3 regions of the Herbidospora sp. NBRC 101105 genome follow, and region 2 is predicted to be linked to each of the others. Evidence: riboswitches for the same ligand, from Rfam matches in the RefSeq annotation. Region 2 holds a riboswitch; each other region holds the start of a gene.
What was found. Region 2 has a riboswitch for cobalamin ahead of QSK34_RS23180 (ribonucleoside-diphosphate reductase subunit alpha). Riboswitches for the same ligand answer to the same signal wherever they lie in the genome.

Region 1 (9,902 bases), on a different contig from region 2:
CGCCGACGGGTACGCTGCCGGGCGGATCCTGGCGTCCTACCTGCACCTTCACTGGGCGGGCACGCCGGAGGCAGCGACCCGTTTCGTCAAGGAGTGCGGATGAGCTTCGAGGAGTTCTGGACCGAGCGGCACCTGTGCACGCTCACGACCCTGCGGGCCGACGGCACGCCCCACGTGGTGCCCGTCGGGGTGACCCTCGACGGCGACACCGCCCGGGTCATCACCAGCGCGACCTCGCAGAAGGTGCGCAACGTCAGGAACGGCGGGAACCACGTGGCGGTCTGCCAGGTCGACGGGGCCCGCTGGTCGACCCTGGAGGGCGTCGCGACCGTCAGCGACGACCCCGGGGCGGTCGCGCACGCGGTGCGGCTCTACACGGCCCGCTACCGCGCGCCGAGGCCCAATCCGCTGCGGGTCGTCATCGAGATCAAGATCACTCGTGAGCTGGGGAACGTGCGGCGTGACTGACGTGGTGGTCGTCGGCGTCGGGGCCGACGGCTGGGCGGGCCTGGGGGAACCGGCCCGGGAGGCCGTCGCGAAGGCGGAGGTCGTGGCCGGCTCGGCGCGCCAGCTCGCCCTGCTCCCGGAGGTGCCGGGGGAGCTGCGGCCCTGGCCCTCCCCGCTGCTGCCGGCCCTGCGGGAGCTGCTCGGCAGCGGCCGGCGGGTCTGCGTGCTGGCCAGCGGCGACCCCATGCACTTCGGCATCGGCGCGACCATCGCCCGCCTGGGCGTGCCCGGGGTGCGGGTGATCCCGCACCCGTCGTCGGTGTCGCTGGCGTGCGCGCGGCTCGGCTGGCCCGTCGAGTCGGTCACGGTCGTCAGCATGGTCGGCCGCCCGCTCGCCGCCGTCTTCGCGCCCGGCCGCCGCTTCATCGTGCTCAGTGAGGGAAGCGGCTCTCCCGCCGCCGTGGCCCGCGCCCTCGAAGCCGGGGGGTACGACCAGAGCGCGCTCACCGTCCTGGAACGACTCGGCGGGCCGGGGGAGCGGGTCGGTCCCCTCCGCGACGACGTCGACCCGCTGAACGTGGTGGCGGTGGAGTGCCGGTCGGCCGACCCCCTGCCGATCGTGCCCGGCCTGCCCGACGACGCCTACGACCACGACGGCCAGCTCACCAAACGCGAGGTCAGGGCCGTGGTCATGGCCTTCCTGCGGCCGAACGGCCTGTTGTGGGACGTCGGCGGCGGCGCGGGCAGCGTCGCGATCGAGTGGATGCGCGCCGACCGCGCCTGCCGCGCGGTGAGCGTCGAACGCGACCCCGTCAGGGCGGCCCGCATCGCGGGGAACGCCGCGCGGCTGGGCGTACCGGACCTGAAGGTCGTCACCGGGACGGCCCCGCACGCCCTCGCCGGGCTCGACCGGCCCGACGCCGTCTTCATCGGCGGCGGCCTGACCGCCGAGGGCGTCCCGGAGACGTGCTGGCGGGCGCTCGGGCCGGGCGGCCGCCTGGTGGCGACGGCTGTCACCGTGGAGTCGGAGGCCCTCCTGGCGGCCTGGCACCGCGAGCACGGCGGCGAGCTCACCCGCCTGTCGGTCAGCCGGGCCGCGCCGGTCGGCGGGTTCACCGGCTGGCGTCCGGCCATGCCGGTGACGATCTGGTCAGCGAGAAAGGACCTCACGTGATCCGCTTCGTCGGCGCCGGACCCGGCGCGGCCGACCTCATCACCGTGCGCGGGCAGCGGGTGATCGAGACCTCCCCGGTCTGCCTGTACGCCGGTTCGCTCGTCCCCGCCGAACTGCTGGACCGGTGCCCCGAGGGGGCCAGGATCGTGGACACGGCGAATCTGAACCTCGGGCAGATCCTGGCCGAGATGACCCGCGCCCACGAGCAGGGCCTCGACGTGGCCCGGCTGCACTCGGGCGACCCGTCGGTCTTCAGCGCCATGGCCGAGCAGATGCGGCGGCTCGACGCGGCCGGTGTGCCCTACGAGGTGGTGCCGGGAGTCCCGGCCTTCGCCGCCGCCGCGGCGTCGCTCAGACGCGAGCTGACGGTCCCCGGGGTGGCCCAGACGATCATCCTGACGCGGACCTCCGAGCGGGCCACCCCCATGCCGCCGGGGGAGGACCTGACCACGCTCGGCCGATCCGGGGCGACGATGGTGCTCCACCTGGCCGTCCAGCGCATCGAGCCGGTGACGGCCGAACTCGCCGGAAGCTACGGGAGCGACTGCCCGGTGGCGGTGGTGGCCTACGCCTCCCGCGCTGATGAAGTCATCATCAGGGGGACGCTGGGCGATATTTCGGGCATGGTGCGTGCGGCAGGCGTGAAGCGAACGGCGGTCATCATCGTCGGCCGGGTCCTGACGGCGGCTCAGTTCCCCGACAGCCACCTGTACTCGGTGGCACGCGCCCGTTAGTCCGCATCAAGGCCGCGCCGGGCGACATTTTCGAAATGTCGCCCTACGCCACTCCATCGACCCAGTCGGCCGCCTCGGCCACCGTCTCGACATAGGGCACCTCCGGGGGGACCGGCGGGCGGCGCACCATCACGACCGGGACGCCCAGTTCGCGGGCGGCCCGCAGTTTGGCGCGGGTCAGCTCGCCGCCGCTGTCCTTGGTCACCAGGGTGTCGATCCGGTGCTCGCGCATGAGGGCCAGCTCGCCGTCGAGGGTGTAGGGCCCCCGCGAGAGCACGACCTCCATCGACACCGGGTCGTCGGGCGGGTCGACCGACCGCGCCAGGAACCACACGCCGGGAACGCCGTCGAAGACCGGCAGGCTCCGGCGCCCGGTGGTCAGGAACACCCGCTTCCCGGGCAGCGACCGGGCCGCCTCCTCCAGCGAGGAGACCCACCGCCAGTCGTCGCCGGGCTCCTGCGTCCAGCCCGGCCGCCGCAGCCCCAGCAGCGGGATGCCGGTCATGCCCGCCGCCTCGGCCGCCGCCTCGGACATCCGCGCCGCGAACGGATGGGTCGCGTCGACGACCACGTCGACCGGATGCTCCCAGAGCCAGCGGGCCAGCCCGAGCGACCCGCCGAACCCCCCGATGACGACCGCCCCCACGGGCAGCCGGGGCGCCTTGACCCGGCCCGCCAGCGAGGTCACCACGACGTGTTCGGGGTGCAGCCGGGCCGCCAGTTCGCGGGCCTCGGCCGTGCCCCCGAGGATGAAGACGCGTTTCATGCCGGATAGCGGCGCGGCGTGAACACCACGTCGCCGGCCGCGCGCGTGGTCGAGGAACCGATGATGAGCAGGCAGCGCATGTCCACCTCCGCCGGGTCGAGGTCGCCGAGGGTCGTCACCACGATTCTCTCCTGAGGCGTGCCCACCGCGCGCCCGACGACGACGGGCGTGTGCGCCGGGCGGTGTTCGAGCAGCAGGTCGCGGGCCACCCCGACCTGCCAGGTGCGGGTCTTGGACGCCGGATTGTAGATCGCCAGGACCAGGTCGGCGGCGGCCGCGGCGGAGATCCGCCGGGCGACCACGTCCCACGGCTTGAGCTGGTCGGACAGGGAGATCACGCAGTAGTCGTGGCCGAGCGGCGCGCCGACCCGGGCGGCCACCGCGTGCGCGGCCGTCAGCCCCGGCACGACCCTGACCGGCACGCCCGCGAACCGCTCCTGCGTGGCCGCCTCCAGCACGGCCGAGGCCATCGCGAACACGCCCGGGTCGCCCGACGACACCACCGCGACCCGCGCTCCGGCCAGGGCCAGCGAGAGGGCGTGCTCGGCCCGTTCGGCCTCGACCCGGTTGTCGGTGGCGTGCCGCTTCTGGCGCGGGTTCGGCGGGACGCGGTCGAGGTAGGGGCCGTAGCCGACGAGTTCGTCGGCGGTGGCCAGGGCGTCCTGGGCCTCGGGGGTCAGCCAGGGGCGTCCGGCCGGGCCGAGGCCGACCACGGCCACCTCGCCGGGGCCCTCGTGTCGCGGGTGCTCGGGCAGCGGGAGCGGGGCGCCGACGGGGGAGGGCAGCAGCGCGAGGGAGAAGTAGGGCACCGAGTCGGGGTCGACGTCGCGCAGCGGCGCCAGGCGCTGGGCGCCGGTGGTGGCGCGTTCGACGTACCAGGCGTCGTCGAGGCGGCCCGCCTCCTCCAGGGCGGCGCGGACCTTGGTGAACGTCCTGCCCAGCTTCATGATCGCGACCGGGCCGCCGCCGATCCGGGCGGCCAGCTCCTCGGCCGGGAGGGTGCCGGGCAGCACCGTCAGCGTCTCGTCGCGCTCGACCAGGGGGCGGCCCAGCGCCGCCGCAGCGCCGCTGATCGAGGTCACGCCCGGGACGACCTCGGTCGGGTATCGGCCCGCCAGACGTTTGTGCATGTGCATGTACGACCCGTAGAACAGCGGGTCGCCCTCGCACAGCACCACCACGTCGCGGCCCGCGTCGAGGTGGACGGCCAGGCGGGCGGCGCAGGCGGCGTAGAACTCGTCGAGGGCGCCCTGGTAGCCGCCCGGGTGGTCGGTCGTCTCCGTGGTCACCGGGTAGACCAGGGCCTCCTCGATCTGGCCCTCGCGCAGGTAGGGGGCGGCGACCGAGCGGGCGATGCTGCGGCCGTGCCGGGCGCTGTGGTAGGCGATCACCCCCGCCTCGCCGAGCAGCCGGGCCGCCTTCACGGTCACCAGTTCGGGGTCGCCGGGGCCGAGGCCCACGCCATAGAGCGTTCCGGTCATCATTCCTCGTCACTGGCGAGGGCGTTCAGGGCCGCCGCCGTCATCGCGCTGCCGCCTCGGCGGCCGCGTACCACCAGAAACTCCAGGTCGGACGCCGCCAGGGCGTCCTTCGACTCGGCCGCGCCGATGAAGCCCACGGGGATGCCGACCACCGCCGCCGGTGCGGGCGCCCCCTCGGCCACCATCTCCAGCAGCCGGAACAGGGCCGTCGGCGCGTTGCCGACCGCGACCACCGCGCCGCCGAGACGCTCGCGCCAGAGCTCCAGCGCCGCCGCGCTGCGGGTGGTGCCCAGTTCCGCCGCCAGGGCGGGCACCCGCGGGTCGGCGAGGGTGCAGATCACCTCGTTCGCGGCCGGGAGCCGCCTGCGGGTGACCCCCGCCGCGACCATGTTCGCGTCGCAGAGGATGGGCGCGCCCGCCTCCAGCGCCGTGCGGGCCGCCGCGACGACCCCGCCGGACCAGGCCATGTCGCCCGGCAGGTCGACCATGCCGCAGGCGTGGATCATGCGGACCGCGACCCGCGCCACGTCGGGTGGGAGGGCCGACAGGTCGGCCTCGGCGCGGATGGTGGCGAAGGACCGGCGGTAGATCTCCGCCCCGTCCTTGATGTAGGTCACGGTGTGCTCCGCTGGTAGCCGGACGGGGTGGCGATCATGTCCACGACCTCGCCCCGGGGCCGGCCGCACCGCCGCGCGCAGCCGGACCAGTGGACGGGCACGCCGATGGGCGTGGCGTCGTGCTGGACGTCGCTCAGCGACTTCGCGCAGCCGGGTCTGCCGGTGCAGGCGGTGACGTGGAGCCGGGGATCGTGGGGGTCGGTGACCAGCCCGCCGGGCAACCGGGTGCCCTTGGGGACCAGGACGGTGCGCCACGGGGTGACCCGCAGCCATTCGGCCTCGGCCAGGACGTCCGCCTGCCGCGTGGTCAACCGGCCCAGGGGGACCAGCACGCCGGTCGTGTCGCCGAAGTCGCCGACGTATCCGCTGGTCCGGGGCGTGGGGAGGGTCGCGGGGACGCCGGGGAAGGCGCCGTCGGGGATGCGCCACGCGCCGTCGGAGACCTTCAGGAAGTTCTGTGCCACTTTGACCGCTTCGTGGACGGCCTCGGCGGGCGGGAGCCGTAACCGGAGATCGGTCGTCCCCGCGACGACGGCGAAGCGGTCGCCGCGGGACATCAGCAGCACGTCGGCGCCCAGCCCCGCCACGTCGCCCGAGCCGTCGTCGACCGCGAACAGGAACCGGCCCGACAAATCCGCCAGTTCCGGCGTCGCGCAGACCGCCTCGTCGAGCGCCCGGACCACCCCGCGGAAGGCGGCCGAACCGTTCAGCGGCGAGGCCACGATGTTGCGCACCCGCTCGTGCGACGGCGAGGGCAGCAGCCCCGCCGCCGCGACCGCCTCGGCGAAGGCCGTCGGGTCCCGCACGCCTCTGACCTGGATGTTCGCCCGCGACGTCAGCTCCAGCACGCCCCCTCCGGAGGCCGCGAGCACGCCGAGCTGGGCCCCCGTCAGGTCGCCCCCGGGCAGCCGGACCCGGGCCAGCGGCCCGTCGGCGGCGGGGTGGACCTGCAGCGCGCCGGGGCAGGCGTCGCGCGAGGATTGTCCGGTAATGGCCACGTCGAGGATGGTAAAGCCCACCGTGGGTCTTGCAAGCCGGGGGAGTCCCGTAGTCTCATCGGGCGACGGCACAAACGAGGAAGCCGGTGTGAATCCGGCGCGGTCCCGCCACTGTCACCGGGGAGCGAACCCCACCGACGGCCACTGTCACAGGGAAGGCCGGGGTGAGCCCTGATCCGGGAGCCAGGAGACTCGGCCGTCACCTGGACAGACGACCCGGGGCGCGGACCCCGAGGGAGGGCTTCGCCATGATCGTTTTGCTGTCGACCTCGGACACCGACCTGCTGAGCGCCCGCGCGAGCGGCGCCCCCTACCGTCTGGCGAACCCCTCCCGGACCCCCGACCCGGCCGCGTTGCTCGACGGCGCCGACGTTGTGGTGGTGCGCCTGCTGGGCGGCCGGCGGGCCTACGAAGAGGGCCTGGACGCCGTGCTGGCCAGCGGCAAGCCCGTCGTGGTGCTGGGCGGCGAGCAGGCCCCCGACGCCGAGCTGATGGAACTCTCCACCGTGCCCAGCGGGGTGTGCGCGGAGGCCCACGCCTACCTGGCCCACGGCGGCCCGTCGAACCTCGCCGAGCTGCACCACTTCCTCAGCGACACCCTGCTCCTGACCGGCAACGGCTTCGCCCCGCCGGCGGCCCTGCCCTCCTGGGGCCTCGGCGACGCCATCGACGGCGAGGGGCCGGTCGTGGGGATCCTCTACTACCGCGCCCACCACGTCGCCGGAAACACCGCCTTCATCCGGACCCTGTCCGAAGCCGTCCGGGACAAGGGCGGCCGCCCGCTCCCGGTCTTCTGCGCCTCCCTGCGCACCGCCGAGCCCGGCCTGATCGACACCCTGCGGCAGTGCGACGCCCTGATCGTCACCGTCCTGGCCGCGGGCGGCACCCGCCCCGCCACCGCGCAGGCGGGCGGCGAGGACGAGGCCTGGGACGTCGGCGCCCTCGCCGACCTCGACATCCCGATCCTCCAGGGCCTGTGCCTCACCACCGACCGGGCTGCCTGGGAGGCCGCCGACGACGGGCTGTCCCCGCTCGACGCCGCCTCGCAGATCGCCATCCCCGAGTTCGACGGCCGCATCATCACGGTCCCGTTCTCGTTCAAGGAGATCGACCCCGACGGGCTCACCGTCTACGCCGCCGACCCCGAGCGCGCCGCCCGGGTGGCCGGCGTGGCGGTCCGGCACGCCCGCCTGCGCCACATCCCCGTCGGCGAGCGCCGGGTGGCGATCATGTTGTCGGCCTACCCGACCAAGCACTCCCGCATCGGCAACGCCGTCGGCCTCGACACGCCGCGCAGCGTCGTCCGGCTGCTGAAGGCCATGGGCGAGGCCGGATACGCGATCGGCGACCTCCCGGGCGTGGCCGCCCAGGACGGCGACGCCCTCATCCACGCCCTGATCGCCGCCGGGGGACAGGACCCCGACTGGCTCACCGACGAGCAGCTCGCCGGCAACCCGGTCCGCATCCACAAGGACGACTACCGGGCCCACTTCGACACCCTCCCGGCCGACCTCCGCGAGGCGATGGAACACCACTGGGGCCCGCCCCCGGGCGAACTGTTCGTCGACGGCGACGACATCGTCCTGGCCGCCCTCCAGGACGGCAACCTCGTCGTCATGGTCCAGCCGCCGCGCGGCTTCGGCGAGAACCCCATCGCCATCTACCACGACCCCGACCTGCCGCCGAGCCACCACTTCCTGGCCGCCTACCACTGGCTCTCGTCCCGGTACGACGCCGTCGTGCACGTCGGCAAACACGGCAACCTCGAATGGCTGCCCGGGAAGTCGGCCGGCCTGTCGGCCGCCTGCGGCCCCGACGCCGCGCTGGGCGACCTCCCGCTGGTCTACCCCTTCCTCGTGAACGACCCGGGCGAGGGCACCCAGGCCAAACGCCGCGCCCACGCCACCCTGGTCGACCACCTGGTGCCGCCGATGGCCCGCGCCGACACCTACGGCGACATGGCCCGCCTGGAGCAGCTCCTCGACGAGCACGCCTCCATCGCCGCCATGGACCCGGCCAAGCTGCCCGCGATCCGCGCCCAGATCTGGACGCTCATCCAGGCCGCCCGCCTCGACCACGACCTCGGCCTCGACGACCGCCCCCACGACGCCGAGTTCGACGACTTCCTGCTGCACGTCGACGGCTGGTTGTGCGAGGTCAAGGACGTCCAGATCCGCGACGGCCTGCACGTCCTGGGCCAGGTCCCCTCCGGGGAAGCGAGGGTCGACCTGGTGCTGGCGATCCTGCGCGCCCGCCAGATGTGGGCCGGCGACCAGGCCCTCCCGGGCCTGCGCGAGGCCCTGGGCCTGACCGAGAACGGCGACGCCCGGACCGACGTCGACGTCGCCGAGGCCAAGGCCCGCGAGCTGGTCGTCGCGATGGAGGCGGCCGGCTGGGACCCCGCCGCGGTCACCGCCGAGGGCGCCGTCGGCGACATCCTGCGCTTCGCCGCGACCGAGATCGTCCCCCGCCTGAACGGCACCGCCGACGAGATCACCAACGTCCTGCACGCCCTGGACGGCGGCTACGTCCCCGCCGGTCCCAGCGGTTCGCCGCTGCGCGGCCTGGTCAACGTGCTGCCGACCGGCCGCAACTTCTACTCCGTCGACCCCAAGGCGGTGCCCAGCCGCCTGGCCTGGGAGACCGGCCAGGCGATGGCGGAGTCCCTCGTCGAGCGCTACCGGGCCGACACGGGGGAGTGGCCCCGCTCGGTCGGCCTGTCGATCTGGGGCACCAGCGCCATGCGCACCTCCGGTGACGACGTCGCCGAGGTCCTCGCCCTGCTGGGCGTGCGCCCGGTCTGGGACGACGCCTCCCGCCGCGTCACCGGCCTGGAGATCGTCCCGGCTGGGGAGCTGGGCCGCCCTCGCGTGGACGTCACCGTCCGCATCAGCGGCTTCTTCCGCGACGCCTTCCCCCACGTGGTCGCCCTGATGGACGACGCGGTCAAGCTGGTGGCCGACCTGGACGAGGCGGACAACTACGTCCGCGACCACGTCAGGGCCGACGGGTCGACGCTGCGCGTCTTCGGCTCGGCCCCCGGCGCCTACGGAGCCGGTCTGCTGCCGCTGATCGACAGCCGCACGTGGCGCGACGACCGCGACCTCGCCGAGGTCTACGCCGTGTGGGGCGGCTTCGCCTACGGCCGGGGGGTGGACGGCGTGCCGGCGCGGGAGGCGATGGAGGCGGCGTACAGGAGGATCAACGTCGCGGCCAAGAACGTCGACACCCGCGAGCACGACATCGCCGACTCCGACGACTACTTCCAGTACCACGGCGGCATGATCGCCACCGTCCGCGCCCTCACCGGACGCGACCCGAAGGCCTACATCGGCGACTCGACCCGGCCCGACGCGGTCCGCACCCGCAGCCTCACCGAGGAGACCAGCCGCGTCTTCCGCGCCCGGGTGGTCAACCCGCGCTGGCTGGCCGCCATGCGCCGCCACGGCTACAAGGGCGCCTTCGAACTGGCCGCCACCGTCGACTACCTGTTCGGCTACGACGCCACCACCGGCGTGGTCGCCGACTGGATGTACGACAAGATCGCCGCCACCTACGTCCTCGACGAGGAGAACCGCCGGTTCCTCAGCGAGTCGAACCCCTGGGCCCTGCACGGCATCGCCGAGCGCCTGCTGGAGGCGGCCGGACGCGGCATGTGGGCCGAGCCCGACCCCGAGATCATCGC
Region 2 (9,902 bases):
GCGCGCTCACCGCCGCCGGCCTGGTCTACAAGCAGGCCCGCGACCTCATGCTGACCCGGACCGAATGGTCGGTCGTCAACGAGTTCCGGCTGCGCGTCTCGACCCTCACCGAGAACATGCGGCACCCGCCGGGCCGGGCCGCCCTGCAACAACTCGCCAACGGCGTCGCGCCCGCCTTCCTCGACGCGACCGGCGCGGCCGTCTACGGCGACTCGGGCCTGGTCGTGTCGGGCGACGCGGCCGCGGCCCTGACACCCGACCTGCGCCGGCGCGTCGCGGCCGAGCGGCGCCTCGTCTACCAGCGGGTGGTGCGCGACGGCGACCCCTACCTCGTGGTGGGCACGCCGGTGCTGCTGCGCCGCGAGGGCACCCCTTCGGGCGTCGAGGTCTACCTCGTCTCCTCGCTGCACCCCGAGGCCGCCGACCAGGAGGCCCTGGTCGCCGCCGCGCGCAACGGCGTGCTGCCCGTGCTGCTGCTGGCCGTGCTGTTCGCGCTGGTCGCCGCCGGTGGGGTGCTCAGGCCGGTACGCGATCTCGACCGCGCCGCCCGCCGCCTGGGCGCCGGGGAGCTCGACACCCGGCTCAAGGTCACCGGCCGCGACGAACTGGCCCGGCTGGTCAAGACGTTCAACGCGACCGCCGAGGCGCTGGAGACCAACGTGTCGATGGCCCGCCGGTTCGTCGCCGACGTCTCCCACGAGCTGCGCACCCCCTTGGCCTCGATCCTCGCCATGGCCGAGGTGATCGAGGAGGAGTCCGCCCGGCTCGACGGCGACCTGCCGGAGGCCGCCCGGTTGCTGAACCTGGAGGCCGGACGGCTGGTGAAGCTCGTGGAGGACCTCATGGAGATCTCCCGCTTCGACGCGGGGGCCGTCGGCCTCGTGGTCGACGACGTGGACGTCGCGCAGGCGGTGGCGGCGAGTCTGCGTACCCGGGGATGGACCTCGGACGTCGAGGTGGACATCGAGCCGGGGGTGCGCGTGCGGCTCGACCCGCGCCGGTTCGACGTCGTCATGGCCAACCTGGTCGGCAACGCGTTGCGGCACGGCGCGAAGCCGGTGACCGTCACGTCGCGGCCCGTCGACGACGTCGTGGTCATCGAGGTCGCCGACATGGGCCCCGGCGTCGACCCCGACCTGCTCCCGCGGGTCTTCGACCGCTTCTCCAAGGCCGACGCCGCCCGCACCCGGTCGGACGGCAGCGGCCTCGGCCTGGCCATCGCCCTGGAGAACGCCCGCCTCCACGGCGGCACGATCGAGGTGGTCAACCGCCCCGAGGGCGGCGCGTTGTTCCGGCTCACGCTGCCCAGGGAGCCGCGATGAGACATCTGCTGGCGGCGCTGCTCCTGGTCGCGGGGTGTGGCATCAGCCCGACGGGCGTACAGGACGGCGGGGAACCCGCGAGCGGCTTCCAGCCCAGCATGCGGCTCTACTTCGTGTCGGGCCAGCGGCTGAAGGCGGTCACCCGGCCGATGCCCTGGCCGTCGCTGAAGGAGACGCTCAACCTGCTCGTCGACGGCCCCAGCGAGCCCGAACGCCGTCTGGGCCTCGGCACCGGCCTGGCCGACTGGATCGGCGGCCTGGGCGCGGTCACCGCCGACGACGCCAAGGTGCGGATCACCGTCGAGCCGCCCGCCTCGGCGGCCGTGCCGGTGCCGGCTCCCCGGGAGGCCTTCCCGGGCCAGCGTGACCGCCTGCTGTGGCTGGGCCAGCTCACCTGCACGGCCGCCGCCGCGGTGGCCGCTCGGTCGAACATCGACGCCGACGCGGTGACGGTCGTGGTCCGGCGTGGGCGGGAGAGCTTCGGGTCGTTCCGCTGCTCGGAGTTCCCGCGCGCGGCGGAGTGAGCGTCAGCAGCCGCCGCAGCGCTGGATGATCTCGGCCATCGCCTGCTCGAAGTGGCCGCGCCCTTCGGGCGTCAGGGTCGCGACCAGCTCCTCCAGCTCGGCGTGGATCTCCTCGTAGAAGGCCGTCGCCGCCCGGCGCCCCTCGTCGGTCAGCGTCACCGCGACGGCCCGCCGGTTGCCCGGCACCGGGGTGCGCCGCGCCAGCCCGCGCTTCTCGGCCCGGTCCATCAGCCCGGTCAGGGCCGCCTTCTCGACGCCGAAGACCGAGGCCAGCTCGGCCATCCCCCGAGGCCCTTCCAGCAGCACGCACAACAACTTGGCCTGTACGGGGGTCAGATCGTGACGCTGGGAGACACGCGCGTACCGGCCCTGCACCAGCCCCGAGAGCTGGACCAGCCCGATGGCGACGTCGTTCATGGACGTAACGGTACATCGTGCATATAGTTAGCGTCGCGTACAGTACGCGCCATTAACCAATCGAGGTACGCCATGACCTTCGACACTCCTGCCGGCACCCGCGGCAGCCGCCAGCCCGGCGGACGTTTCTTCCTCTGGTTCAACAAGCTGATGGCCCGGCGCATCCGCAGAAGCGGCAGCTTCGGCGGCTTCGACGCGCTGGTCCTGACCACCGTCGGCCGCAAGACCGGCCAGCCGCGCACGAACCCCGTCGGCTGGTTCCCCGGCCCCGACGGCACCTGGCTGATCGTCGCCTCAGCCGCCGGCGCGGCCGGGAACCCCGCCTGGTACTACAACCTCGCGGCCCACCCCGACCAGGTGCGCATCGAAGTCGGCGGCAAGGCATACGACGTCACCGCCGAGCAACTGCACGGAGCCGAGCGCGAGCAGGCGTGGCGGGACATCGTCGCCAGGTCGCCCCGGTTCGCCCAATACCAGGTGAAGACCGACCGGCAACTGCCGATCATCCGCCTGAAGTCCCGTTAGCGGCAGGATCGTGCAAGAGGTCGACCGGATCTTTCTACCCGTCGCCGCAGCTCAGCGCTTCGATGGAGGGGACGAGAAAGGAACACGATCATGCCGCTCGACCACTATGTGACCCTCGGACGCTCCGGCCTGCGGGTCAGCCCGTTCGCCCTCGGCGCGATGACCTTCGGCGACGACCCCGGCTCGGCCGGATGCGACGTCGAGGAGTCGGAGAAGATCCTCACGACGTACCTCGACCGGGGCGGGAACTTCGTCGACACGGCCAACTTCTACAGCAACGGCCACTCGGAGAAGATCCTCGGCGACTACTTCGCCGCCCGGCCCGGCCTGCGCGGCCACACGGTCGTGGCCTCGAAGTTCTTCGGCAACATGCACCCCGGCGACCCCAACGGCGGCGGCGCGGGCCGGGGCTCGATCATCGCCCAGCTCCACGAGACCCTGCGCCGTCTCCAGACCGACTACCTGGACCTCTACTGGCTGCACAACTGGGACCGCAACACGCCCCTTGAGGAGACGATGCGCACCCTCGACGACCTGGTGCGGGCCGGCAAGATCCGCTACATCGGCTTCTCCAACACCCCCGCGTGGGTCGTCGCCCAGGCCCAGACGACGGCCCTGCTGAGAGGCTGGACCCCACTGATCGCCCTCCAGGTCGAATACTCCCTGCTGGCCCGCACGGTCGAGGGCGAGATCGCGCCCCTCGCGTTGGACCAGGGCCTGGCCCTGACCCCGTGGAGCCCCCTGAAGAACGGCTTCCTGTCCGGCAAGTACCGCCGGGGCGTCGAGGTCGCCGACTCGGCCCGGACCGCCTACGTGGGCGGCCCGACCGAGGAGGAGTACCGGGTCATCGACACCGTGGCCGCGATCGCCGACGAGGCCGGCGCGTCGTCGGCGGCGGTCGCCCTGGCGTGGCTGCGTGCCCGCCCCGGCACGGTGGTGCCGATCCTGGGAGCCCGCCGGGTCGACCACCTGGAGAACAACCTCGTGGAGGTGGCCCTTTCCGAGGAGCAGCTCCGCACCCTGGACGAGATCTCCGCCCCCACACTGGGCTACCCGGCGGCGGTCAACGGAGAGGTGCGCGCGATGCTGCAGTTCGCCGGCACGACCGTCGACGGAGAATCGTCGACGGTCTATCCGCCGCTGCTCCAGAGCTCGGTGCGATACTGACGCAGAATGGGCGAATGGAATACAGGTTCGTTCCCTTTGACGACCAGCCGTGGCACGAAATCATCCCCGGCCTTTTCATGGGCGGCCATTTCCGCAACGACTCCGGCGGCCTGCTCCCGGTGATCGTGGCCGACGAGTTCGACGTGGTCATCAGCATGATCCGCCTCGACGGCCACGGCCCGGGAACCTCGGCCGTCCACCACGCCTGCCACGTCCCCGACGGCCAACTGACCCCGGCCGAGATGGCCGAGGTCCGCGCGATGTCCGACCTCGCCGCCGAGGCGGTGCGGTCGGGGCGGAAGGTCCTGGTCAGGTGCAGGGCGGGCTACAACCGCTCGGGCCTGGTCGTGGCCCAGACCCTGCTCCTGCTGGGTCACGGCCTGGACGAGGCGATCAATCTGGTGCGGACAAAACGCTCGTCGTTCGCCCTGCACAACCCGCATTTCGTGGAATACCTGAACGCCGGTACATGAGAAAGCGCCCGTCCCCCGGGGAAGAGGACGGGCGCTTCTGATTTGCGAAAGGTGTTACTCGACGTCCACGACCGGGCTGCCCGGGCGGCACCGCTCGGGGAGCGGCTCCGTGTTGCACCCCGTCAGGATCCGCAGGATCTGCGGGTCGTGGTCGGAGGCCTGGTCGGAGAACTCGGCGTTGATGTGCACGACGCCGTAGGCGTAACCCTTGATGTTCGGGGTCACCAGGATGTGGTCGAGCGCCTGCGAGTTGCCGTCGAAGATGTACGAGTACCGCTCACCGGCGGGCAGGTCGTTGATCAGCGCCTTCAGGAGCGCGCCGTTGTCGGTGAGGGTCGAGACGGCGGGTGAGAACTGGTAGTCGTTGATGTCGCCCAGGACCACCGCGCGGGCCTGGCCGCCGCTCTTGGCGTTCAGGTCGGCGATGAAGTTGCGCACCTCGGTCGCCTGCGCGATGCGCTGGACCTCGGTGGTGCGGTTCGGCGGCTGGACGGCGGCCGAGTGGGGGTGGTCGCCACCCTTGCTGTTGAAGTGGTTGGCGACGACGAAGAGCTGCTTGTTGCCGTCGTACAGGAACTCTCCCACGAGCGGCTTGCGGCTGGACGACCACGCCGACGACGTCGGGTTGATGCGGCCGGGGCTGGCCGACAGGTAGACCTGGTTGCTCGTCGGACGCTCGCGCAACACCGTCACGGCGGTGTCGGCGTCGCCGCCCGGACGGTCCACGAAGGTGGTCCGGGCCGGGTTGAACAGGAAGACCTGGCGGATGTTGCCGCCGGGGGCGCCGCCGTCGGTGCCCTCGTTGGGGTCGATCGAGCGCCAGTCGTAGGTCGGGCCGCCGGCCGCGACGATGGCCGCGATGAACTTGGCCACGGTCTGGTCGGCCGCCACGGTGCCGGTGGCGGTGCCGTTGTTGTCCTGGATCTCCTCCAGGGCCAGGATGTCCGGCGTGCCGAGGTTGACGACCACGGCCTCGGCGAGGCGCTGGTACTTCGCCGCCGAGTCGCCGACGGTCAGGTTCTCGACGTTGTACGTCGCGATCGACAGGTCGCCGGCCTTCTTCGCCGGGGTCACCTTCTGGCGCTTGAGGCCGCCCTCGGTGATGGCGCCGAGCTGGGTGGCCTGGAGGACGTAGCCGCCGAAGCTCTGGTAGTCGATGACGCCGGTGGTGCCGGCGGCCAGCGTCGAGCCGACGTTGGCCGCGGGGGCGCCGACGAGCGACTGGATGAAGAACCGGCCCGCGTTGTTGTCGGCGTAGTCGAGGTAGATGTGGCCGCCGCGCGGGGTCGGGTTGTGCGCCGGGTCGAAGGTGACCCACAACTCGCCGAACTCGGTGTTGACCGGGCTGACCAGCTTGGTGGTCTCCGCGACGGTGGCGCGCATGCCCTCGTGGACCTCCAGCCAGTCGAGCACGTACGACGACGGCTCCAGCGGCTGGGCCTCAAGGGAGCCCGACTTGGTGTAGGCCGGGGGCAGGTCCACGGTCACCGGCGCGGGCAGCGGGTTTCCGCTCGACAGCTTGACGGTGCTGACGGTGCCGCCGAGCTCGGTCAGCGCCTGCGAACCCGTGGCGGGGCGATACTCGGTGACGCGGCCGGAGGCCAGCACCGAGTCGCCGGGCACGACCGTCGGCGAGGTCGTGCCCATGAAGACGAAGATGCCCTCTGAGGTCAGCGGGTCGGCGTCGACCGACGGGTCCTGCATCCAGTAGCCGCGCGAGCTGCCGGTGGTGCGGACGGCGGTGACGATGCCGGGCACGTTGGTGACGTTCTGGCCGACGATCGGGGAGATCCGGCCGCTGCCCTGGATGTCGTGGATGCGCACGGCGCCGGGCGTAGGGTCGGTCGGGCCGCCCGTGTCGGTCGCGGTGACCGTGGTGCCGGCCGAGTTGGTGGCCTTCGGCACACCGGCGGTGAAGTCGACCGAGTTGTTGTCGGTGTCGGTCATAGCGCCGGACCGGGCGGCGGCCGTGGTGTTCGACAGGCCGGGGGCCGCGAGGGTCTCGACGTTGGCGGTCGCGCCGTAGCCGACGAGGTCCTTCACGTTCGGGGCGGTCGCGCAGGAGGTGCCGCAGCCGACCAGCGGGACCTGCGCGGTGACCAGCGCGACGACACCCGAGGTGGCCGACATCGGGATCGAGCCGGTGGCGTCGGGGGTCGGCAGGCTCAGCGTGCCGCCGGCGCCGGGCGCCTGCTGGACCAGGTACTTGCCGTGGGCCGGGATCGTTCCGCTCAGGTTCGTCATCTGGAAGACGGCACCTGCGGCCGAGGCGTATTGAACGCTCCAACCGGACACGTTGATCGGGCTGCCGGTGAGGTTCGCCAGCTCGATGTAGTCGTTCTTGATGGTCGCGCCCGAGTTGCCGCCACCGCCGTAGACGCCGGAGATGACGACGTCGGTCGAGAGGGCGCTCGCGGGAGCCGGGACGGTCGTCAGGGTGGCCGCGACCGCTAACGACAGACCTGCCGCAGCGATCAGGCGGCGTGCTCTGGGATTAGCCACAGGTGTTCTGCTCCTTGGGGGAGATGGTCTCCACAGAGCATGGTGGCACCGCATATGCCTTGGAAATGGCACATTCTGCTACTACCGAGGAGTTCGCCGTTTCTTTCCGTGACGTTTCACTTCGCCCAGGTCCGCGACGTGGACAAACGGCTTTCTGACGACACTCGTGGACGGATCACCGACAATCCCAGTCGGCTAGAACGAGGTCGACTCTCCGGGCTCCAAGAGGTGCAGCCGGTCGGCGAGTTCGTACTTCTCGAAGGCGTCCAGCAGGTCGGCCGGGCCCTCGGTGAAGTGCTGCCAGCCCTCCATGTGGACGGGGATCACCACCTCCGCGCCGGTGATCAACGTCGCCTCCACCACCTCCTCGGCCGTGAAGGTCAGGAAGCCGTCGAGCAGCGGGGTCCGGGCCGCGCCGGCGAAGAAGACGCCGGCGTCCATCGGGCCGAGCCGTTCGGTGATCTCGCGGGTCGCCTCAAGCGAGGCGTTGTCGCCGCTCACGTAGATCGCCGGTAGATCGAAGGCGGTCAGCACGAAGCCCGTCACCGGGCCGGTGAGATCTTCCGTGCCGGGTGGCCCGTGGCGGCCGGGCACCCACGTGATGCGGAGGGAGCCGCCGTCGGGCCGCTCGAAGGTCCGGTGTTCCCAGGGCCGCAGGCCGGTGATGTCCTCACCGAGCCGTTCGGCCGCCTCGGGCGTGGTCAGCACCTCGGGCACCTCGTCGAGCAGGGCCCGGCCCGAGCGGTCGAGGTTGTCGGCGTGCTGATCGTGGGAGAGCAGGACGATGTCGAGATCGCCCAGTTCCTCCGGGGAGACGGCCGGGCCGGTGGTCTTGATGAGCGTCCGGGTGCCGCTGGGGATCGGTCCGGGCGCGTCGAAGGCCGGATCGGTGAGCAGCCGGAGGCCGCCGATCTCCAGCAGCGCCGTGGGCCCGCCCACCAGTCGCACGGTGCAGGTTTTCCGCTCCATCACCCCATCCTGCGCACACTCCGCCAGGGGGATTCGTCCGGGGGTGCCGGACACCACATGTTGATGTGACAGCCGATCTCGATCCCAGATATGGTGTCTCACGCGTTGGTTCGCCCCGCCCGCCAGCCGGGGCGCCGTAAGAGGGAACCCGGTGGGAATCCGGGACTGCCCCGCAGCGGTGAGTGGGAACGAAAGCCGTCAATCGAGCACTGGGCTGCCGAAGGCCTGGGAAGCGACGGCCGGTAGGCGCTTCGCGACGAAGCACGCCCGCGAGTCCGAAGACCTGCCAATCGCGTTTTGGTCCGAGGCCGCGTGGGACGGCCCCGCCCGGTGCCCTCGTGCCCGCGCGCCTCGGTGAGTTCGCGAGGAGAGGACGAGGATGCGCATCAAGAAGCGCGACGGCTCGCTCGAACCGGTCGACGTGACCAGGATCGTGGCCGCGGTGGAGAGTTGTTCCGGCGGGCTCGACGACGTCGAGCCGCTGCGGGTCGCCACCAGGACGATCAGTGGCCTGTACGACGGCGCCACCACCGCCGAACTCGACCGTCTGTCGATCCAGACCGCCGCCGAGATGATCGGCGAGGAGCCGCAGTACTCCCGGCTGGCCGCGCGGCTGCTGGCGGCGTACATCCGCAAGGAGGTCGAGGCCGACACGTTCAGCCGGTCGATCAAGGAGGGCCACGCCCTCGGCCTGATCGGCGACACCACCGCCGCCTTCGTGGCCGACCACGCCGACCTGCTCGACGCCACGATCGACACCGGCAACGACCGGCGGTTCGAGTACTTCGGCCTGCGCACCGTGTACGACCGCTACCTGCTCCGCCACCCCCAGACCCGGCTCCCCGTGGAGACCCCGCAGTTCTGGCTGCTCCGGGTGGCCTGCGGGCTGGCGCGCACGCCCGAGGAGGCGGTCGAGCTCTACCGCCTGATGTCGTCGCTGTCCTACCTGCCCAGCTCGCCGACGCTGTTCAACTCCGGCACCGGGCACACCCAGATGTCGTCGTGCTACCTGGTCGACTCCCCGCGCGACGAGCTCGGCTCGATCTACGAGCGGTACGCCCAGGTCGCCCACCTGTCGAAGTTCGCCGGCGGCATCGGCATCTCCTGGTCGCGGGTCCGGTCGAGGGGGGCCCTGATCAAGGGCACCAACGGCCACTCCAACGGCATTGTGCCGTTCCTGCGCACCCTCGACGCCTCCGTGGCCGCCGTCAACCAGGGCGGCCGCCGCAAGGGCGCCGCGTGCGTCTACCTGGAGCCCTGGCACCCCGACGTCGAGGAGTTCCTGGAGCTGCGGGACAACACCGGCGAGGACGCCCGCCGCACCCACAACCTCAACCTGGCGAACTGGATCCCCGACGAGTTCATGCGCCGCGTCGAGGCCGACCAGATGTGGTCGCTGTTCGACCCGAACGAGCTGCCCGAGCTGCCCGACCTGTGGGGCGAGGCCTTCGACGAGGTCTACCGCAAGGCGGAGCAGGACGGCCGTCAGGTGCGCCAGATCCGCGCCCGCGACCTCTACGCCAAGATGATGCGCACCCTGGCCCAGACCGGCAACGGCTGGATGACCTTCAAGGACACCTCGAACCGCACCTGCAACCAGGCCGCCGAGCCGGGCAACGTGGTGCACCTGTCGAACCTGTGCACCGAGATCATCGAGGTGTCGAACGACGAGGAGACCGCGGTCTGCAACCTGGGTTCGATCAACCTGGCCGCCCACCTGGCCGACGGCGGCATCGACTGGGCCAAGCTCCGCCGGACCGTCAAGACGGCCGTGGTCTTCCTCGACCGCGTGATCGACATCAACTACTACCCGACCAAGCAGGCCGCGGCGAGCAATCCCCGCTGGCGTCCGGTCGGCCTCGGGCTGATGGGGCTCCAGGACGTCTTCTTCGCGCTCCGGCTGCCCTTCGACTCCCCTGAGGCGAAGGAGCTCTCCACCCGGATCTCCGAGGAGATCTACCTGACCGCTCTGGACACCTCGGCCGACCTCGCGGCCGAACACG
Region 3 (9,902 bases), on a different contig from region 2:
CTCCATAATGGCCGTCCTCGCGTAGCCGTCTTTCCGGCCTCATTATCAATGTATGAACAGCTGGTTCGGCCTCTACTATCCGCATGTGCACGTCCGCGATGTCGGATGGCTGAAGACCGTTTCCCTGTATTTGGATGGCCTCTATCGCTTTGAAGACGCCTCGGCACTTGATTCGCTGCCAAGAATCGACCGTACCGAGCTCGCGCTGGTTCGTGAGGGGTTCCTCAAGTCGGTCAGACCGCCACGCGCCGCCGTGGAACAGGCGGCGAACCGGTTCGCGACGGCCCTGGCCGACATCGACCTGACCCGGTTCGAGGTACCACCCGAAATGGAACACCGAGCGGTGATCAGGCCTTGGGAGCTCGACCGCACGCTCGCGCGGTGGAAGATCGCGCCGTCGCTCACCGAGTTGCTCCTCGAGACGTCGACCGCCCGAGAGGCCGGAGAGGGGCGACTGACGATCGATCCCGTGCTGGCGCACGCTTACCTGCTCATCCTGGGCGCGGAGCTGGCCCCGCAGCTGGGCGCCGTCCCTCTCGCCGACGACGCTTTCGGGCAGGCGACGATCGGTATCAGCGCGAGAAGGCTCCTCGCCGGGCTGACCGGGCAGGCACCGCCGCCGGCCAGGGACGAGGAGGTGCGGACCTTGCTATTCGATCTCGCCATCACCGCCGCGTATCCGCGAGACCTGCGGGATCTGCCTGTTCACCGGATCATCGACTTCAGGGAGCGTTACGTCGGCGAGCGGGTGAGATTCCGGTTGGCGCTGGACAAACTGATCGAGGAATCGCGGCATCTCGACGGGATCTCCGAACCGGGGATTCTGGCCGACCACCTCAGGGCCTGTTACGAGACCCAGGTGGCGCCGGCCGTCAGAGAACTGGACAAGGCCATGCGAGGACTCCGGATCGACACCGTTCTCGGCACGATCAACGTCCAGGCGGCCGCGCCCGCCGCCGTCACCGGTTCGCTGGCGCTGATGGCGCTGCAGCCCTCCGCGACCGCGGCCGTCGTCCTCGGCGCGGGCGGGCTCGCCATCGGGGTGTGGGCCTCGGCGAGATCCGTTCGCAGGCAGCGCGGCGCCACCCTCGCGGCATCGCCCTACAGCTATCTCTTCCACCTGCACCACGACCTCGCGCCGAGCGCCGTCGTGAGGCTGGCCCATCGAAGTGCCGCCAGATTCTCCGACGGCGATTCGCGGCGGTGAGGTCGGCTGGAGGACGTGACAGATCCGCCCACCGCGCAGAGCACGGCCCTGGCCGCATCGAGACCCCGGTCGAGCCGTCCCGGATTCACGCCCTCTTCGTATTCGGCCGGCCACCACCAGGAGATCTCGGCGAGGAGCGGCCCGCGACGGGCGACGAGGAATACCCGTTCGGCGACTTCTGCCAGTGAGGTCGGGGTATCGGGGGAGGAAGCGGGGCCGCCGTCGACGTCCACTGGTAGTTCGCCGCGAGGAGCAGGACCGCCGGCAACGGGATCCACTTCAGCGATGCCGCGTGCACCATTGCACGTGCAGTTCCGCCAACGAAAGGCGGCGGTCGGTGTAGCGGAACCGGCCGACCCCGAGCTCGGCGCAGCAGTGGGCGCCGGGGTCCTCCGCGCGGTGTGCCGGGCACTCCTCGACCAGGCCGCGCAGCTGCTCCATCTCCAGTTCGAAGGCGCGGCGGCTGCCGGTCAGGAACAGGGTGTCCGCCGCGACGTCCGAGTGGAGATGGTCGCGGAAGCCGCGATGGCGCTGCCGGCCGTCGTCGCCGGGCGGCCGCCACGCCGTCGGCGGGAGCGCCACCCGATGCGGACGCCCCGCGCCCAGCCGGGCCCTGACCTGCTTCCAGCGTGAGGCCGGGAAGCCCAGCCGGTGGTGCAGCAGCACCAGATCGAGCAGCCGCTCCTCGTTGGCCGAACCGGCCGGGCGGGCCTTGCGGAGCGGCAGGTAGACCAGGGTGTTCGGCGACCGGGCGGCCAGCCCCCAGGCCATCGCGACCGTCAGGGCCGTCGCGCGGTCGACGTTCAGTTCCGCGCTCCAGGTGCGTTCGAAGAGCATCCCGTGCCGGGCGGGCCGCGCCGGCCGGATCACGCGGTAGGTGTCCCGGCCCAGGCGGACCTCGCTGATCAGTGTCGGCCAGGTCTGGTCGGCCAGTCGCATCCGCACCCCGTTCTCGTGTCCAGGAGAGCAGGGTAGAAGGCGGTGTGTCCGCGTGCCGACCGGTTTTTCCCCGTATGAGACGATGCCCCGGACAAGGCGACGGCGGACGAGGAAACCGGTGTGAATCCGGTGCGGTCCCGCCACTGTGATCGGTGAGCGACTCCCGAACGCGCCACCGCCCCCTGCGGGCGGGAAGGCCGGGACGAGCGTCGACCCGAGAGCCAGGAGACTCACGCGGTCGCCTCCTCACGAGCCGGGGCGGATCTCCCCGAGAGAGGACGGCGCCGGTGCGGGTCACCGTGTGCCGGGACTGCTGCTGCGGCAGCGCCCGGAAGGTTCCCCATCTCGACCACGACGAGCAGATCCGGCTGCTCGGCGAGGTCGCCGAGGTGCGGGTGACCGAGTGTCTCGACGTGTGCGACCAGGCCAACGTCATCGTCGTCCAGCCGACCCCCGAAGGGCGGGCCGCCGGGGGCCGGCCGGTGTGGCTCGCGTTCGTCAACGACGGCCACGCCACCGCCGACGTGGCCGACTGGATCCGCGCGGGTGGTCCGGGGCTGGCGCCGCTGCCGCCGATCCTCGAACTGCACCGCTTCAGCGGGCCGCGCCGCTGACGCGGGCCACGGCCGCCACGACCGGCGCCGCGCCGTCTTCGGCCGCCACCCCGGCCGCGAGGGACTGGGCGCGGCGCCGGTAGACGGGGTCGGTGACCGCGGTGGTGAGCGCGGCGGCCAGGCGTGCGGAGGTCAGGCGGCGGAAGGGGAGCGCGGCCGGGGCCACGCCGAGCGCCGTCAGGCGGGCGGCCCAGAAGGGCTGGTCGTGCTTGACCGGCACGGCCACCGCGGGGACCCCCGTCAGCAGCCCGATCCCGGTGGTGCCGGCGCCGCAGTGGTGGGCGACGGCGGCGACCTGGGGGAACAACCAGTCGTGCGGCACGTCGCCGACCGCCAGCACGTCGTCGGAGAGTTGCCCGTGCACGCCGGTCTGCAGCACGCCGCGCAGCCCGGCCGCTCGCAGCGCGCCGACGGCCAGTTCGGTGTACCGCTCCGCCCGGGTGCCGGCCAGGCTGCCGAAGCCGACGAAGACCGGCTTCGGGCCCGACGCCAGGAAGTCGCGCAACCGAGGATCGGGCCGCCACCCCGGCGGCCGGAACGGCCACCAGTATCCCGTCACCTCCAGTCCCGTCCGCCAGTCGGCCGGACGCGGCACCACCAGCGGGCTGAACCCGTGGAAGACCGGCCAGCGCGTGGTCTCCCGGCGCAGGTAGAGGGCGCGCGGGGGCATCGGGGGCAGCCCGAGACGGGCGCGGATGCTCGTGCTCAACCCGGCGACCAGCGGCCCGGCGGCCGGCACCTCGAACGCGAGCCGGGCCGCCCTGCGGTTCCCCCAGCGGCCGAGCGAGCGGTGCACGACGCTCATGACGGGCGGGAAGTCACCCGTGGGGTCGATCGGCTGCAGGTGCACCCCCATGCTCGGCACGCCCATGGCCTCGGCGACGTGACACGCCGGCGTGCCCGCGACACCGGTCAGGAGGAGGTCGGCCCGCTGTCCGGCGAGCCCGGCCAGGCCCTCGACGAGCTGCTCGCCGTAGTGCCTGAAAGCGCTGATGGAGAGCAGGGAGAGCGGGTCTCCCGGAAGCGGCAGGTAGTCGAGGCCCGCCTCGGTCACCAGGTCCCGGTACGGCTCGTGCGCGGCGATGGCCACCTCGTGCCCGGCCTCGCGTAACCGTGCCCCGAGCCCCGTGTACGGCGCCACGTCCCCGCGTGTGCCGACGCCGACGATCAGAATTCGCATGCGACCCTCCTCTTTTGTCATACAGTCGCATGACAAAACAGTTTTTACCATGCACTCGCATGAGAAAAATGGCGGGCAATGCCGAAGATCGTCGACCACCACGCCCGGCGGCGGCACATCGCCGACGCCGTGCACCGCATCGTCCACGACAAGGGGATGGAGAGCGTCAGCCTGAGAGAGGTCGCCGCCGAGGCCGGGATGTCGATGGGGGCGGTGCAGTACTACGTCACCACGAAGGAGCAGATGCTGCTGCTGGCGCTGGAGCGCATCGGCATGTGGATCGGGGAGCGCGTCGCGGCCGTGACCGCCCGCCAGCCGACGCCCCTCGACGTGCTCCGCACGACCGTGCTGGAGCTGCTGCCCCTCGACGAGGAGCGCCGCTTCCTCAACCGCGTCGGGCTGGCCTTCCAGGCGAGCTCGGTGGTGAACGAGAACCAGGCCGCCGCGATGCGGCTGGGATACGCGCACCTGCTGGCCTTCCTCGCCGAGCAGATCAGGGCCGCCCAGGCCGCCGGTCAGCTCGACGCCGGCCTGGACGCGGGCAAGGAGGCGAGCATCCTGTACGCCTTCGCCCAAGGCGTCGTGAACGCCGCCCTCGTCGGCCACTACACGCCGCAGGAGGTCACCGCGCTGCTCGACGAGCACCTGGGGCGTATGTCCGCAGGCCCGGTTCCTATGATTTGAACATGTTCAAAATCGTGATGCCCGGCGGAACCGGTCAGGTCGGCACGATCCTGCGGCGCGCCTTACGCGCGGCGGGGCATGACGTCGTCGTCCTCACCAGGCGGCCGTCGCGCGACGGCGAGGTCGGCTGGGACGGCGCGACGCCCGGCCCCTGGGTGCAGGAGATCGACGGCAGCGACGTCGTGGTGAACCTGGCCGGGCGCAGCGTCGACTGCCGGTACACCCCGGCCAACCTGCGGGCGATGATGGACTCCCGGGTGGACTCCACCCGGGCGGTCGGCGCGGCGATCGCGGCCGCCGCCCGGCCTCCCCGGGTCTGGTTGCAGATGAGCACCGCCACCGTCTACGCCCACCGCCTCGACGCGCCCAACGACGAGGCGACCGGCGTGATCGGCGGCGGCGAGCCCGGCGTCCCCCGCTACTGGGCTTACAGCGTCGAGATCGCCAAGGCGTGGGAGGCGGCGCAGGAGCGGGCCGAGACCCCCGGCACGCGCAAGGTCGCCCTGCGGTCGGCCATGGTGATGGGCCCCGATCGCGGCGGCGTCTTCGACGTCCTGTCGCGGCTGACGCGGATCGGTCTCGGCGGCCCGGTGGGCGGGGGTGCGCAGTACGTGTCGTGGATCCACGACGCCGACTTCGTCCGGGCCGTGGAGTTCCTCGTCGATCGCGACGACCTCACGGGGCCGGTCAACCTGGCCGCGCCCGGGCCGCTGCCGCAGCGGGCGTTCATGCGCGTCCTGCGGAGGGCGTGGGGCGTGCCGGTCGGGCTGCCGGCCACCCGGTGGATGGCGGAGGCCGGCGCGTTCGTGCTGCGTACCGACACCGAGTTGCTCTTGAAGAGCCGCCGGGTGGTGCCCGGCCGGCTGCTCGGCGCGGGCTTCACGTTCGAGTACCCCGACTGGGAGCACGCCGCCGGCGACCTCGTGCGGCGACGGCGGCTTACCTAAAGATCGCCGCCTTCTGAACATTCCGGGCGCCGGGGCCGGGCACGGCTGACAGCGTGAGAGTGGTCGTCGATCTGACCCGGTGCCAGGGCTACGGCCAGTGTGTCTTCCTCGCGCCCGAGGTGTTCGGCATGGGGGAGGAGGTCCTCCGGTACGACCTCGACCCGCCCGACGGCCAGCGCGACCACATCCTCCGGGCGGCGGCCGCCTGCCCCGTGCAGGCCATCCACCTCGACTGGACGGCCATGCGCGCCATGCCCGAGTCGAGGCCGTGCGGGATCCGGTTCGAGGGCCGGATCGTCATCGTCGGCGGCTCGCTGGCGGGGGCGCGGGCGGCCGCGGCGCTGCGGCGCGACGGGTTCACCGGCCCGCTGACCGTCGTCGGCGAGGAGGACGGCGAGCCCTACGACCGGCCGCCCCTGTCGAAGCAGGTGCTCACCGGGCACGTCGCGCCCGAGCACACCAAGCTGCCGAGGGTGCGCCCGGTCGAGGCCGAGTGGCTGACCGGCACCCCGGCCGCCGGTCTCGACGTGGCCGCGAAGAAGGTGCTCCTGGCCGACGGCCGCGAGGTCCCGTTCGACCGGGTCCTGCTGGCGACCGGCACTCGCGCCCGCCCGTGGCCCGACGCGGCCGAGGCCGCGCTGACCGGCGTGCACACGCTGCGCTCCGCGAAGGACGCCGCCGGGCTGCGCGCGGCGCTGGCGGCGGGGCCGCGGCGGGTGCTGATCCTGGGCGCGGGGTTCACCGGCAGCGAGATCGCCTCGGTCTGCCGGGAGCTCGGCCTGCCGGTGACCGTCGTGGAACGCGGGCCGGCCCCGCTGGTGAGCGCGCTGGGCGGCGTGATCGGCGACGTCGCGGCCGAGCTGCAGCGCGAGCACGGCGTCGACCTGCGCTGCGACACCACCGTCACCGCACTGGAGGGCGACGCCGGCGGCCGGTTCCGCCGGGCCCACCTGTCCGACGGCGGCACCGTCGAGGCCGACGTCGCCGTGGTGGCGCTCGGCTCGATCCGCAACGTCGAATGGCTGCGCGGATCGGGGCTGGCCGCCGGGGTGTGGGGCGTGGCCTGCGACGCGGGCTGCCGCGCCGTCGACCTCAACGGGCTGGTCCTGGACGACGTCTTCGTGGCCGGCGACATCGCGCGGTTCCCGCACCCGCTCTACCAGTACCAGTTCATGACGCTGGAGCACTGGGGGAACGCCGTCGCGCAGGCCGAGATCGCCGCCCACAACATGATCAGCGACCAGGCCCACCGCTGGCCGCACCTGGCCGTCCCGGTGTTCTGGTCGAGCCAGTTCGGGGTCAACATCAAGTCGGTCGGCGTGCCGACCTTCGCCGACCAGGTCGTCGTCACGCAGGGCTCGACGGCCGAGCGCCGGTTCGTCGCCGCCTACGGCTACCAGGGCCGGATGACCGCCGCGGTCACCTTCGACCAGGGCATGTGGCTGGAGTACTACCAGAGCCGGATCGAGCAGGCCGCGCCCCTCCCGCCCGGCGACGTGCAGTCCGCCCGGGTGCCCGAACGGCTGTCGCCCTCCGCCGAGGCGACCGTGGTGGTGACCGGCCACGACCCGGCCGAACGGCGGGTCTCGCTGCTGCACACACCCGGGGGTGTCACGTCGTGACCTGTCCGTTCCAGCGTGTCCTCGCCCCGTCGGGGCGCCCCGACCCCTATCCGCTGTACGCCGAACTGCGCGCGACCCCGGTGGCGCGCCAGGACGACGGCACCTACGTGGTCAGCACCTACCAGGAGATCGTCTCCCTGCTGCACGACCCCCGCGTCAGCTCCCGCCGCCGCGACCTCGACCGCACCCCGGCCTTCATCGGCCTCGACCCGCCCGAGCACGACCGGCTGCGCCGCCTGGCCATGCGCCACTTCGGCCCGCCCAGCTCGCCCGGCCGGATCGACGCGCTGCGCCCCGAGATGCAGGCCGTCACGACCGGACTGGTCGACGCCCTCGCCGGGAGGAACCGCGCCGACCTGGTCGAGGAGGTCGCCTACCCGCTGCCGGTCGCGATGATCTGCCGCCTGCTGGGAGTGCCCCGCGAGGACGAGGGACGGTTCCACGCGTGGGCCGACGAGCTGATCGACACGCTCGGGCCGGGCGAGGAGGACCGCGCCGAGCGCGAGCAGGCCCGCCGGGAGGTGACCGGCAGGTTCGACCGCTACCTCGGCGACCTGGTCGACGCCCGCCGCCACGAGCCCGGCGACGACATGCTCTCGGGGATGATCGCCGACGGCGAGATGACCCGCGACGAGATCGTCCGGACCGGCGTGCTGCTGCTGATCGCAGGGCACGAGACCACGATCAACCTGATCGCCAACGGCATGCTCACCTTTCTGCGGAACCCCGATGTGCTGGCCCGCGTCCAGGCCGACCCGGGCCTGATCGTTCCAGCGGTGGAGGAGCTGCTGCGCTTCGAGCCGCCGGTGCAGCTCATCTCCTCGCGGGTGGCGCTGGAGGACCTCACCGTCGGCGGGGTGACCATCCCGGCGGGGTCGCCGATCACGCTGGCCCTGGCGGCGGGCAGCCGCGACCCGGCGCACGTGCCGGACCCGGACCGGTTCTCGCTCGACCGGCCGCGCAACGAGCACCTGGGATTCGGCGGCGGCGTCCACTACTGCTTCGGGGCGCCGCTGGCCCGGCTGGAGGCGCAGATCGTGCTGACCGAGCTGGTCGGCCGCCTGCGCGGCCCCCGGCTGGTGGACGACCCGCCGCCCTACCGTCCGAGCCCGATCCTGCGCGGCCCGCGCCACCTCGTCGTCGACTACGACGGCGTGACCCCACGCTGAGGGTCAGGCGGTGAGGGCGCGCAGGGCGACGTCGACGGAGGCGTGGAGGTCCTCGCGGCTCGCGCCGGCCGCGGCGTGCACGGCGTGGCCCTCGCTGAGCGTCATCACGAACCGGGCCAGCGCCCGGACGTCCACACCGTCCGGAAGGTCTCCCTCGGCGGCCGCGCGGGACAACCGTTCTTCGAGGGCGGCCTCGGTGGCGGCCCGGCCCGCGGCCAGGATCTCGGAGATGCCGACGTTCTCCGGCGAGCAGGCCAGGCCGCCCTGGATGGACAGGCAGCCCGGGGGATGGTCTCCGGTGGTGAGGGCGTCGGCGCTGGAGCGCAGGAAGGCCTCGACGGCGGCGTGCGCGGTGGGCTGTTCGAGCGCGGTGCGGGCGGCGGCCACCTTGGTCTCGTGGTAGCGGGCGAAGGCACGCCGGAACAGCTGCTCCTTGCTGCCGAAGGCGGCGTACAGGCTCGGGCGGTTGATGCCCATCGCGCTGGTGAGGGCGCTCAGTGACGCGCCCTCGTAGCCGTGCCGCCAGAAGACCTCGGCGGCCCGGTCCAGGACCGCCTCCTCGTCGAAGGCCCGTGGACGGCCGATCGTGGGCACCTCAGAGCTCATGGACGTCACTCTACCGCTCGGTACAAAACCTGCTACGGTGAATCTCCAACCGATCGGTACAAAAAGAGGGACTGAGGCGCATGATCGTCACCCTGATCACCGGAGCGAACAAGGGCATCGGTTTCGAGACGGCCAGGCAGCTGCTCGACCTGGGCCACACCGTCTACATCGGCGCCCGCGACGTCGAGCGCGGCGAGAAGGCCGCGGCGGCGCTCGGCGCCCGGTTCGTGCGACTCGACGTGACCGACGACGCCTCGGTCACCGCCGCCCTGGCGGTCATCGACGCGGACGAGGGCCGCCTCGACGTCCTGGTGCACAACGCGGGCATCCTCGGCGACGGGCCCCTCGACGGCCCGACGGCCCTGCGCGTGTTCGACACCAACGCGGTGGGGATCGTCCGCGTCACCGAGGCGGCGCTGCCGCTGCTGCGGAGGTCCGCGAACCCCACGGTGGTCACCGTGTCGAGCAGCGCCGGGTCCTTCTGGGCGGTGAACAACCCCGACCGGCCGGAGTTCCATCTGCCGGTGGCGCTCTACTCGGCGTCCAAGGCGGCGGCCACCATGCTCACCGTCCAGTACGCCAAGGCCCACCCGGGCATCAGATTCAACGCGATCGAGCCCGGCCCCACCGCCACCGACATGACCGCCGCCTTCGGCATCGGCAGGCCACCGGCGGAGAGCGCCGCGACCGTCGTGCGCCTGGCCACCCTCGGCCCCGACGGCCCGACCGGCACCTTCCAGGACGAATCCGGCACGTTGCCGTGGTAACCGCCGGATGACCCACGAAGGGGAGAGCTCCGATGGAAGACTTCCGGTCGTGTCTCCCGCCAAGCACCGCCGTCCCTCACGAGGCGGCTGGAAGCTCACCGCCGAACAACTCTCGGTTCTCACCCTCGCCGGCGTCCTCGTCGCCACCGGCTCGTTCGTGACCGACG

Region 1: it holds a riboswitch for cobalamin, as region 2 does, so the genes downstream of both, cobN (cobaltochelatase subunit CobN) here and QSK34_RS23180 (ribonucleoside-diphosphate reductase subunit alpha) in region 2, are expected to answer to the same signal.
Region 3: it holds a riboswitch for cobalamin, as region 2 does, so the genes downstream of both, QSK34_RS25030 ((2Fe-2S) ferredoxin domain-containing protein) here and QSK34_RS23180 (ribonucleoside-diphosphate reductase subunit alpha) in region 2, are expected to answer to the same signal.

What each region holds. Positions count from the first base shown of each region.
Region 1 covers NZ_BSSX01000006.1:204,745-214,646, forward strand. The annotation lists gene QSK34_RS24665 (cobyrinic acid a,c-diamide synthase CobB) at 1-103, shown strand, start outside; gene QSK34_RS24670 (PPOX class F420-dependent oxidoreductase) at 100-468, shown strand; gene cbiE (precorrin-6y C5,15-methyltransferase (decarboxylating) subunit CbiE) at 461-1,621, shown strand; gene cobM (precorrin-4 C(11)-methyltransferase) at 1,618-2,355, shown strand; gene QSK34_RS24685 (cobalt-precorrin-6A reductase) at 2,399-3,121, opposite strand; gene QSK34_RS24690 (precorrin-2 C(20)-methyltransferase) at 3,118-4,602, opposite strand; gene QSK34_RS24695 (precorrin-8X methylmutase) at 4,602-5,219, opposite strand; gene QSK34_RS24700 (ferredoxin-like domain-containing protein) at 5,216-6,217, opposite strand; cobalamin riboswitch at 6,267-6,432, shown strand; gene cobN (cobaltochelatase subunit CobN) at 6,466-9,902, shown strand, end outside.
Region 2 covers NZ_BSSX01000005.1:540,686-550,587, reverse strand. The annotation lists gene QSK34_RS23220 (ATP-binding protein) at 1-1,322, shown strand, start outside; gene QSK34_RS23215 (hypothetical protein) at 1,319-1,846, shown strand; gene QSK34_RS23210 (MarR family winged helix-turn-helix transcriptional regulator) at 1,850-2,263, opposite strand; gene QSK34_RS23205 (nitroreductase family deazaflavin-dependent oxidoreductase) at 2,336-2,788, shown strand; gene QSK34_RS23200 (aldo/keto reductase) at 2,879-3,955, shown strand; gene QSK34_RS23195 (protein-tyrosine phosphatase family protein) at 3,970-4,428, shown strand; gene QSK34_RS23190 (DUF8508 domain-containing protein) at 4,483-6,930, opposite strand; gene QSK34_RS23185 (MBL fold metallo-hydrolase) at 7,126-7,899, opposite strand; cobalamin riboswitch at 7,990-8,204, shown strand; gene QSK34_RS23180 (ribonucleoside-diphosphate reductase subunit alpha) at 8,279-9,902, shown strand, end outside.
Region 3 covers NZ_BSSX01000006.1:277,670-287,571, forward strand. The annotation lists gene QSK34_RS25015 (hypothetical protein) at 1-6, opposite strand, end outside; gene QSK34_RS25020 (DUF6236 family protein) at 53-1,207, shown strand; gene QSK34_RS25025 (hypothetical protein) at 1,487-2,152, opposite strand; cobalamin riboswitch at 2,212-2,398, shown strand; gene QSK34_RS25030 ((2Fe-2S) ferredoxin domain-containing protein) at 2,434-2,760, shown strand; gene QSK34_RS25035 (glycosyltransferase) at 2,741-3,940, opposite strand; gene QSK34_RS25040 (TetR/AcrR family transcriptional regulator) at 4,019-4,624, shown strand; gene QSK34_RS25045 (TIGR01777 family oxidoreductase) at 4,627-5,571, shown strand; gene QSK34_RS25050 (FAD-dependent oxidoreductase) at 5,625-7,193, shown strand; gene QSK34_RS25055 (cytochrome P450) at 7,190-8,362, shown strand; gene QSK34_RS25060 (TetR/AcrR family transcriptional regulator) at 8,366-8,968, opposite strand; gene QSK34_RS25065 (SDR family NAD(P)-dependent oxidoreductase) at 9,049-9,735, shown strand; gene QSK34_RS25070 (hypothetical protein) at 9,785-9,902, shown strand, end outside.